2 regions of the Vreelandella hamiltonii genome follow, and region 1 is predicted to be linked to the other one. Evidence: predicted binding sites of a transcription regulator. Region 1 holds the regulator's gene; the other holds the start of a gene.
What was found. Region 1 encodes FNR, which switches genes on or off when oxygen is low (the NO sensors DNR and NnrR bind a similar motif). Its sites were predicted from a motif close to TTGATNTANATCAA; they were not measured.
Positions count from the first base shown of each region.

Region 1 (4,623 bases):
CCTGGAGCCTGGCCACGGCCGACCCGCTGCAAGGCGCTTTGCTGATGGGCGCCTTCGGACTGGGCACGCTGCCCGCGCTGCTGGCCACCGGCCTGGCGGCTCGCCAGATGGGCCACCTCATTCGCCACCCCGCCACGCGTACCGTGGCTGCCTTGACCATCATCGGCTTTGCCCTGTGGCAACTTTGGTCGCTGCTGCCGACGGCGCATCACTCATAGCTTGATATAGCTCAACGCTTTGCCCGCTTCGATGCCTTAGCATGCAAGCATATGTCGGCCGGTGGCCCACCACCTGGCTACTTTGCCCTGTTACCACGGAGCGTCTCTTCATGCCCCTTGCCTCTGCTGCCACCGCAACTCCTCACCTCGCAGCGGCCGAGCCCCCTGCCTGGGACGAGGCCCTGCTGCGCCGTTACGATACCAGCGGCCCACGCTATACGTCCTACCCCACAGCACTCTCCTTTGACGCAGGCATCGGTGCCGACGACGTCACTGAAGCCCTGGCGCGCAGCAATGACAGCCAGCGGCCGCTCTCCCTGTACGTGCACGTGCCCTTTTGCCGCAAGATCTGCTTCTACTGCGCCTGCAACAAGATCGCCACCAAGAACACCCAGCTGGCCGAGCCCTACCTGTCGCGCCTCGATCGTGAAATGGTGTTGACCTCGCGCCACCTGGATACTCGGCGGCCCGTGCAACAGCTGCACTGGGGCGGTGGCACACCGACATTCCTGACCCTGGCGCAAATGAGCGACCTGATAGACAGGCTGGACGCGAGGTTTGGGCTCTCCAACGCTTCTGACCGCGATTACGCCATCGAGATCGACCCCCGCGAGGCGGATGTCTTCACCCTGCGCCACCTGCAGTCGCTGGGCTTCAATCGCCTCAGCCTGGGCGTCCAGGACCTGAACCCCAGGGTGCAGGCGGCCATCAACCGCGTGCAGCCCAAGGTCATGACCGAAACCCTGATGGACGAAGCGCATCGGCTGGGCTTTCGTTCCCTCAATCTGGATCTGATTTACGGGCTACCGTTTCAGACCGAGCAGAGCTTTGCCGACACGCTTGGCCAGGTCATCGACCTCAACCCGGCCCGCTTGTCGGTGTTCAATTACGCCCACATGCCCAGCCGCTTTGCCCCCCAGCGGCGCATCAGCGAAACAGACCTGCCCAGCGCCGACGAGAAGCTGGCGATCCTGCGCACCACCATCGAGATGCTCACTCAGGCAGGCTACGTGCATATCGGCATGGACCACTTTGCCCGCCCGGACGACAGCCTCGCCCAGGCCCAGCGCCAGGGCACTCTGCAGCGTAACTTCCAAGGCTACTCCAGCCACGCCCAGTGCGACCTGATTGGCCTGGGCGTTTCGGCCATTTCCCGTATCGATGATCTGTATGCCCAGAACCCCACCCAGCTGGCCGCTTATGAAGCGGCATTGGATGAAGGTCGGCTGGCAACCGTCAAAGGAGTACGTTTAAATAAGGACGACCTAATACGGAGAGACGTCATCGAGCGCCTGATGTGCGATATGGAAATTGACCTGGCCAGCGTTGGCCAACGTTGGCACATCGACGCGCCCGCCTACTTCGCCAGCGCGCTGGAGCGCCTGCAGCCCGCCGAGCGGGATGGCCTGCTGCAGCGCGAAGGGAACCGCCTGCGGGCAACACCGACCGGGCGGCTGCTGATTCGCCACCTGGCCATGGCGTTCGATGCGCGCCTGCCGGGGCAACCCTCCCAGCGTTACTCGAAGATCGTATAAACGGCACCTTGAGACATCCACCCCCTGACCCTATGATGGCTAATGAAAAGGGAGAACAACATGCCATATCCTGCCAGCCAACGACGTTCACTGCTGCAAGAGGCGCGCTGCCAGACCTGCAGCCTCAGCTCGCTGTGCCTACCGCTCGCCCTGGAGCTGGAGGATATGAGCCAGTTCGACGCCATCATCCGCCGCCGCGCACCGCTCAAGAAGGGCGAACCGCTGTTTCGCCAGGGCGATGCGTTCACCAGCGTCTATGCGGTACGTTCCGGCAGCCTGAAACAGGTGACCAGCGAAGGCAACGGCAACGATCAGTTGACCAACTTCTATCTGCCCAGCGAGCTGGTGGGGTTGGATGGTATCGATGAAGAGCAGTATCCCGGCAGCGTGATCGCCCTGGAAACCACCACGGTGTGCGAGATTCCTTTCGACCGCCTGGACACCCTATCGGAAGAGCTGCCGGAGCTGCGCGGCCAGCTTTACCGCAGCATGAGCAAAGAGCTGCGTGATGATCGGCGCATGATGCGCCTGCTATCGCGCAAGACCGCCGACCAGCGGCTGGCCAGCTTCCTGATTACCCTCTCTGATCGCTTCCGGAGACGCGGCTACTCGCCCTACAGCTTCCGGCTCTCCATGTCTCGCGCCGACATGGGGAACTACCTGGGGCTGGCCGTCGAAACCGTCAGCCGTATCCTGAGCCGCTTTCAGCAACAGAACGTAGTGGCCGTCTCGGGCCGAGAGGTCAATATTCTCGACCTGCAGCGGCTCATCACCCTGGCCGAAGAAGAGGAGCAGGCAATCAGCTCACGTTGAACGCCTGAATCCGCCCTTCCATCAGCGCCGCCTGTTTGGCTTCCAGCCCGACGAAGTCGAACAGCGCCCGGTCGGCCAACTGGGAAGGCGCTACATTGGTGACGGCCTTGAACATGCTCTCCAGCCGCCCCGGGTGCTTCTTGTCCCATTCGGCCAGCATGTCCTTGACGATCTGACGCTGCATATTGGGCTGCGACCCGCACAGGTTGCAGGGAATGATCGGAAACTCCATCAGCCGTGAGAACTCGGCAATGTCCGCTTCCTTGCAGTAGGCCAAGGGGCGGATCACGATGTTCTTGCCGTCGTCGGACAGCAGCTTGGGCGGCATGGCCTTCAGGGTTCCGCCAAAGAACATGTTGAGAAACAGCGTCTCGAGGATGTCTTCCCGGTGGTGGCCCAGGGCAATCTTGTTGGCGCCGATCTCCTCGGCAAACCCGTAGAGCGACCCGCGACGCAGTCGCGAGCAGAGCGCGCAGGTGGTCTTGCCTTCCGGGGTTTTCTCCTTCACCACCGAATAGGTATCCCGCTCCAGAATGTGGTACTCCACACCCAGCTGATCCAGGTAACGGGGCAGCACGTGCTCGGGAAAGCCCGGCTGTTTCTGGTCGAGGTTGACCGCCACCAGGGAAAAATTGACCGGCGCATTGCGCTGCAGATTGCGCAGGATTTCCAGCATGGTGTAGCTGTCCTTGCCGCCCGACAGGCATACCATGACCCGATCCCCCTCATCGATCATGTTGTAATCGATGATGGCGTTGCCCACTTCACGACGAAGACGCTTCTGCAACTTGTTGAATTCGCGCTTCTGTTTGGCATCCTGAAGTTCAGGCTGCTGTTCAGACGCCGCTTTGGTGGCACGCGTCGCCGAGGAGGGGTCGAAAAAATCAGGTGATAACATGGTCGTTGTACTGCCGATGGGTGAAGGAGCAGCGGCTATTCTACAAGACTCGCAGGCGCGACCCAATACAAACCCATCGTCGGCCTCTGGCCACACCGAGCGGCAGCGCGTCGGCTCACACCGTGAAAAGGCGCTCACTCTGCAGGCGTTGATAGAGCAGCGCCGCCGCCGTGGCCTCGCTATGCACCGAGGGCCAGGCCAGCGGCAGAGACCAGCATGACAGCGCTTCGTTGATGCTCGGGCCGACCTCCGCCTGGGGATGCAAACGGCGTAGCTGACGAGCGTGCAGCCTGGCCAGGTCGACCTGAGCATTGGGTAGCCCAAACCCCAGCGAGGCCTTGAACATCCGGCCAAGCGGCGCCAGCAGGGCATCCAACTGCCACCCCACCACGGGCCGATTACCGATAAACTCCGCCAGCGCTTCGATCCGAGCTCCCGAGTCAACTGACGAAGCCGGTGCGTCGTCTCGCTCCTGACGATGAGGCATCTGTTCGCCTTTCGTGGTCAGCGTGTCGCTCCAGGCATGGCTGGTCAACACCCGGCGCGGCGTCAATACGACAGCGGCCACGCGCAGCTCGCCCGGGCGAGCCTGGCTTTCACGACACGCCAACGCCACGGCTTCTTCGCCCATATAGGGCTGAAATAGCCAGCCATGCGGCGTGTCCGCGAACCGCCGTCGATCGCTTTCACGCTGCACCAGGGTTCTCAGTGAACCGCTCAAGAGACCCACGTGCCTATCCAATAGCCGCATTCCGCTCACGAATACTCCAGATGATAACGATGGGAAAGCCGCTGCTTGAAGTCCTTGACGATGTGCAGCGCTTCGCGCAGCAGGTCGCGCTCCAGCGATGAAAGCTCCTGGACCACGACCCGGTTGGTGCGTTTGCCGGTATCGGCATCGCGGGCGCACGCGCTTTTCAGCTCCTGCAACTGCTGCTTCAGACGCAGCTCGGTAAACAGCGCCAGCGCCTCACCCAGGTCGTCGGCAAAGCGGCGGTCCAGACGGCCATCAGCGGCCAAGGCATCGAGCCGATCCAGCGTAGAGGTCGCCTTGATGCGCCGCTCCAGCGCCATGGTGCGCACTCCATGAACAATCGGAAAAATGCCGCCTTTCTTGATATCGATGCCGTGCTGGGGCTTTTTCAGCGAGCCAAACAGC
Region 1 covers NZ_BMXO01000002.1:144,344-148,966, reverse strand. The annotation lists gene IE061_RS04050 (sulfite exporter TauE/SafE family protein) at 1-218, shown strand, start outside; gene hemN (oxygen-independent coproporphyrinogen III oxidase) at 329-1,753, shown strand; gene fnr (fumarate/nitrate reduction transcriptional regulator Fnr) at 1,814-2,566, shown strand; gene ttcA (tRNA 2-thiocytidine(32) synthetase TtcA) at 2,553-3,464, opposite strand; gene IE061_RS04030 (3'-5' exonuclease family protein) at 3,580-4,194, opposite strand; gene IE061_RS04025 (DUF294 nucleotidyltransferase-like domain-containing protein) at 4,221-4,623, opposite strand, start outside.

Region 2 (4,623 bases), on a different contig from region 1:
ATACAGTGGCGGGCGTTGGGGTCGATATTGTTTGAGCGCAGCCCCGCTTTAAATAGCTTACTGGCCGCGTAGCCTTCCCAGATGGTCCACTGACCGGAACCAAACAGCGCAATGCTCTCCGGGCCATGTTCACGAATGGCGCTGGTAAATTTTTCTGCCATGAGGTCGAGCGCCTCATCCCATGAGACCGGCTCAAAGTCACCATCTTTAGCATATTGACCGTTGCGCTTACGCAGTAGCGGCTGGGTTAAGCGATCCTCCCCATAGAGAATTTTGGAAAGAAAATAGCCTTTAACACAGTTAAGCCCCCGGTTCACTTCGGACTGGTTATCACCGTGAGTCGCCACGATTTGGCCGTTATAGGTGCCAACCATGACGCTACAGCCGACACCGCAAAAACGGCAAGGTGCTTTATCCCACTGCAAGCGGTTCAGATCAGCATGGGTAATTAGATTGCTGGCGCCGGCGGGAATCGACATCCCCGCCGTAGCAGCGGCCACCGCTGCGGCGTTCGCCTTTACAAACTCTCGGCGTGTTAGTTTCATTGCTCCCCCTCCTGTACGTGCGGCTCATCCGCTGACAGAGCATCAACGACTTCGTGATAAACAAAGGCGGCGTCAATGACCCCAGGCTGCTCGCGTACGTGATCCATTAAAGCCAATAGTTGTTGTTCGTCAGTATGTTCGGCGACGACCACGAGCTTTCCAGCCGCGTCTTCGCCCATCACTTCGCCAACGCTATGTTGGGTAATCCACTCCGCTGTCTGCTTCAGCGCCTCGGGCCGCGCATGAACGATAAAGCTAATGATGTGCAGCAGTTGATCAGCCATAGACGGTATCTTTTGTTATCAGTGAGATTGCCTGGTTAGGGCAGGCGGAGTAGCAAGCACCACAGCCGGTGCAGCTTTCTAAGTGGATCTCAGGTTGCGGTGGCCGACCACCGGGGCGCAGCGGAAAGCGAATTACGTTCCACTCGCAGGCGTCCTGGCAGCTTTGGCAATGGATACTCGCCAGTGCCAAGCAGTGCGGCTGAACTTCAGCTTGCCAAGCAAAGGCTTCGCTAACGCTACCGCCGCGCTCTATCGCCTGTGGCGCGCATACCGTTGCGCAGTCACCGCACAGTGAGCAGCCCGCTTGGGCAAAGCTAAGCTCGGGATAGCCACCGCCACCGCGGCTCAAAATGCCTTCCGGGCACGCATCAATACAGGCGTTGCAGCCGGTGCACAGGTCGAGAAAGGAAGCTCTGCTCCAGGGCGGCCGACGCACATCATCACGCCCTGACAAGCGGCGAAAAAGATTGCGCCGATTATTATTGTTATCCGTGCGCGTCATGAGCATTCCTGCGTTAAAAGAATGTTAACCACTTTATTTAGCAGCGGTTAACACCTTTAAAGTGATCAGATAGAAGCTTGTGACACTGCTATAGCGGCGGGCCAGGGGGGCCTGCAAACATTTGATACATCCACACCAAAAAGCCATAGCCCCCCACCACCGCTACGGCCAAAATGGGAAAGAGCAACACGACAATAAACAGAAAAAGCCCTCGTTCTTGACGCTTGAGGGGCGCTTCCTCTTCTATTATTGGATGAGATTTTTTTGACATAGATAACTCCACAGGGGAAGAACACACCGCTGTAGATGTGTATTAAAATAGTTATATTTAGAGCGTAGCAACTAAGCCCTGATTTGTCACTTGATCTAGATCAATTTTTCCAAGTTCGTCACTATATCGTTTGGTACTAGGACTTAATACCGACGAAGGCCTTCCTTATGCAGATTCACCCCTCATGACGCTTCCGCTTTATGTTGGCCTGCCCATGTGGGCCAATCAGGATTGGCAAGGCAGCCTCTATCCTCGCCAGGCCAAAACCGAGCTGCTCAGCGACTATGCGGCGGTGTTTTCCAGCGTCGAGGGCAACACGACGTTTTACAGTGGCACGCCCAAACCCGATGTCATCGCCGCCTGGGCGCGCCAGGCGCCGCCGCATTTTCGCTTCTGTTTCAAGCTGCCAGGCCACATTACCCACGACCAGCGCCTGACCCAACCTGGGGATGCTTGGGCGTTTCTGGACGTGCTGACGCCCCTGCACGACCGGCTAGGCCCTACCATGGTGCAGCTACCCAGAGACTTTGGCCCTGCCGAACTCCCCAAACTGGAAGCCCTGCTCGCCCAGTGGCCAGCGCACTTGCCCTGTGCGGTAGAGGTTCGCCACCCTGTTTTTTTCCACAAAGGTGACGCAGAGAGGGTCTTGAACCGCCTGTTGATAACTTATTCAGTCAACCGAGTCATGCTGGATGTGCGCCCGGTATTCTCTACGCCGCATGAAGGGCACGCTGGGCTGGCCCACGCCCAGCAGGAGAAGCCGAAACTCCCGCTACACGTGCTTTCCACTGGTCAACAACCCATCATTCGCTTCATTGGACATATTGACAAAGCGATCAACACACGCTACTTCACGCCCTGGATAGAGCAGCTCATCCTGTGGATAAAACAGGGGAAAACCCCTTTCTTATTTGTGCATACTGCAGACAACCGTGAGTCTCCCCAGATGGCTCGTCACCTCTATCGCCTGGTGCAGGCCAAGGCGGCTTTGGCGGACCTGACGCCCTTCGCCGAGGAAAAGCAGAGCCAGCTGTTTTAGGCTGGCTCACTGGCAAGCCTACCCTTGATCGGATAAATTGCGCGTTCTTTCGGAAAAGCACGCTGGCAATCTCTTTTTTCCGAACATCGGTGCAATCTGCCGATATCGACCCATTACAATCGAACTGAAACAGGTGATTTATGGCAAAACTTGCGCATGCACAGTGGTCATCTCGCATGGGCTTTGTGCTGGCCGCGGCGGGCTCCGCCGTTGGCCTGGGCAATATCTGGCGTTTCTCGTACATGGTGGGTGACAGCGGTGGCGCCGCCTTCGTACTGGTCTATCTGGCCTGTGTGGCACTGGTCGGCCTGCCCATTCTGGTCGCCGAGTGGATGATTGGCCGTCGCGGTCAGAAGAACCCCATCAACACCATGGCCGAACTGGCCGCCAACCACGGCCGCTCGAAAGCGTGGGCGCTGGTGGGTGTCAGCGGCGTCCTGGCTGCCTTTCTGATTCTCTCGTTCTACAGCGTCATCGGCGGCTGGTCGCTGAACTATACGCTGGGCTCGGTGCTCGGTAGCTTCAACGGTCTGGATGCCGACAGTATTGGCAACATCTTCAGCGGCATGCTAGGCAGCCCCTCGGCCCTGCTGCTGTGGCATACGGCGTTCATGGTATTGGTCGTCGGTATCGTGGCACGCGGAGTCACCAAAGGCCTGGAAAGCGCAGCGCGCATCATGATGCCTACTCTGGTGGTGTTGATGCTGGTGCTGGTAGGTTACGGCATGACCAGCGGCTACTTTGGTGAGACCCTGAGCTTCATGTTCAGCCCTGACTGGGATGCTCTCGATGGCGGTGTCGTACTGGCGGCCATGGGCCAGGCGTTCTTCACGCTGTCGCTGGGCATGGGGATCATGATGGCCTACGGCTCGTACCTGGGCGAAGACGTCAACCTGATCAGCACCGCGCGAACGGTCATCCTGCTGGATACCGCCATCGCCCTGCTAGCGGGCCTGGCCATCTTCCCCATCGTCTTTGCCAACGGCCTGAGTGCCGGCGAAGGCCCCGGCCTGATCTTTGTCACCCTGCCCCTGGCGTTTGGCAACATGACCGGCGGCACCATTCTGGGCCTGATGTTCTTCCTGCTGCTGACCTTTGCCGCCCTGACGTCGGCCATTTCACTGCTGGAACCAGTGGTGGAAACCCTGGAAGAGCGCACGTCGATGTCACGTATCGTGGCCACATTGGTCAGCGGCGTGGCGGTATGGGCGCTGGGGGTTGCGGCACTGCTGTCGTTCAACGTGTGGGCGGACGTGCTGTTCTTTGGGCTGAACATCTTCGACCTGCTGGATACCTTCACCAGCAAGATCCTGCTGCCATTGACCGGCCTGGGTGCGATCGTGTTCTTCGCCTTCTGCCTGGACAAAGAAGAAGCGCGCAAGGAGCTGAGGCTGGATGTCTACGACTACAGCCTGTGGAACCTGCTGGCCAAGTACGTTGCCCCTATCGGGGTCACGGTGGTTTTCCTGGCAGGCCTGTTCTGACTCGCCGCTAGGTCGGTAAGCTTACCCAATAGAGAAGGCGTTACCTTGGCGTAACGCTTTCTCGCCTTCCTTCGCCAGCCTCTTCTTCGGCTGGCTAGTGCAGTTCGCTCTCTTGCGGGTCGTCATCGTCTGGCAAGGGAGCGATATCCCGTGACAGCTTCTGGAATTCACGGTGCAGCTCGATGCCCCGACGCGCTCTCAGGCTGCGTTGGGCGGCGCTGCGCCGACGTTGGGCATGCTCATCGACCTCCATACTCATGAATATGTCGAGCAATTCGCTTTTTACCGAGGTCATTCGTTCGACGTTTCTCATAATCGACGCTCCTCCAGGTGAGTTGCCTACGTCCACCTGCATCCGTGACGACTGATTTTTAAATGATGCAGTGCGGCACGTCACTTCTTACTATAACCTACTTGACAAAATGATGACGATTCTTGAAGAAATGGGTTAACGCCTTTTAAACGGCAGTACTCTCGTGAAGGACGCTGCCCCCGATG
Region 2 covers NZ_BMXO01000005.1:175,997-180,619, forward strand. The annotation lists gene napA (nitrate reductase catalytic subunit NapA) at 1-545, opposite strand, end outside; gene IE061_RS07650 (chaperone NapD) at 542-829, opposite strand; gene IE061_RS07655 (ferredoxin-type protein NapF) at 822-1,331, opposite strand; gene napE (periplasmic nitrate reductase, NapE protein) at 1,420-1,602, opposite strand; gene IE061_RS07665 (DUF72 domain-containing protein) at 1,787-2,641, shown strand; gene IE061_RS07670 (sodium-dependent transporter) at 2,782-4,125, shown strand; gene IE061_RS07675 (PA3496 family putative envelope integrity protein) at 4,220-4,438, opposite strand.
Region 2: napE (periplasmic nitrate reductase, NapE protein) is a predicted target of FNR. The motif match lies at 1,693-1,706, and genes of this name have one in related genera.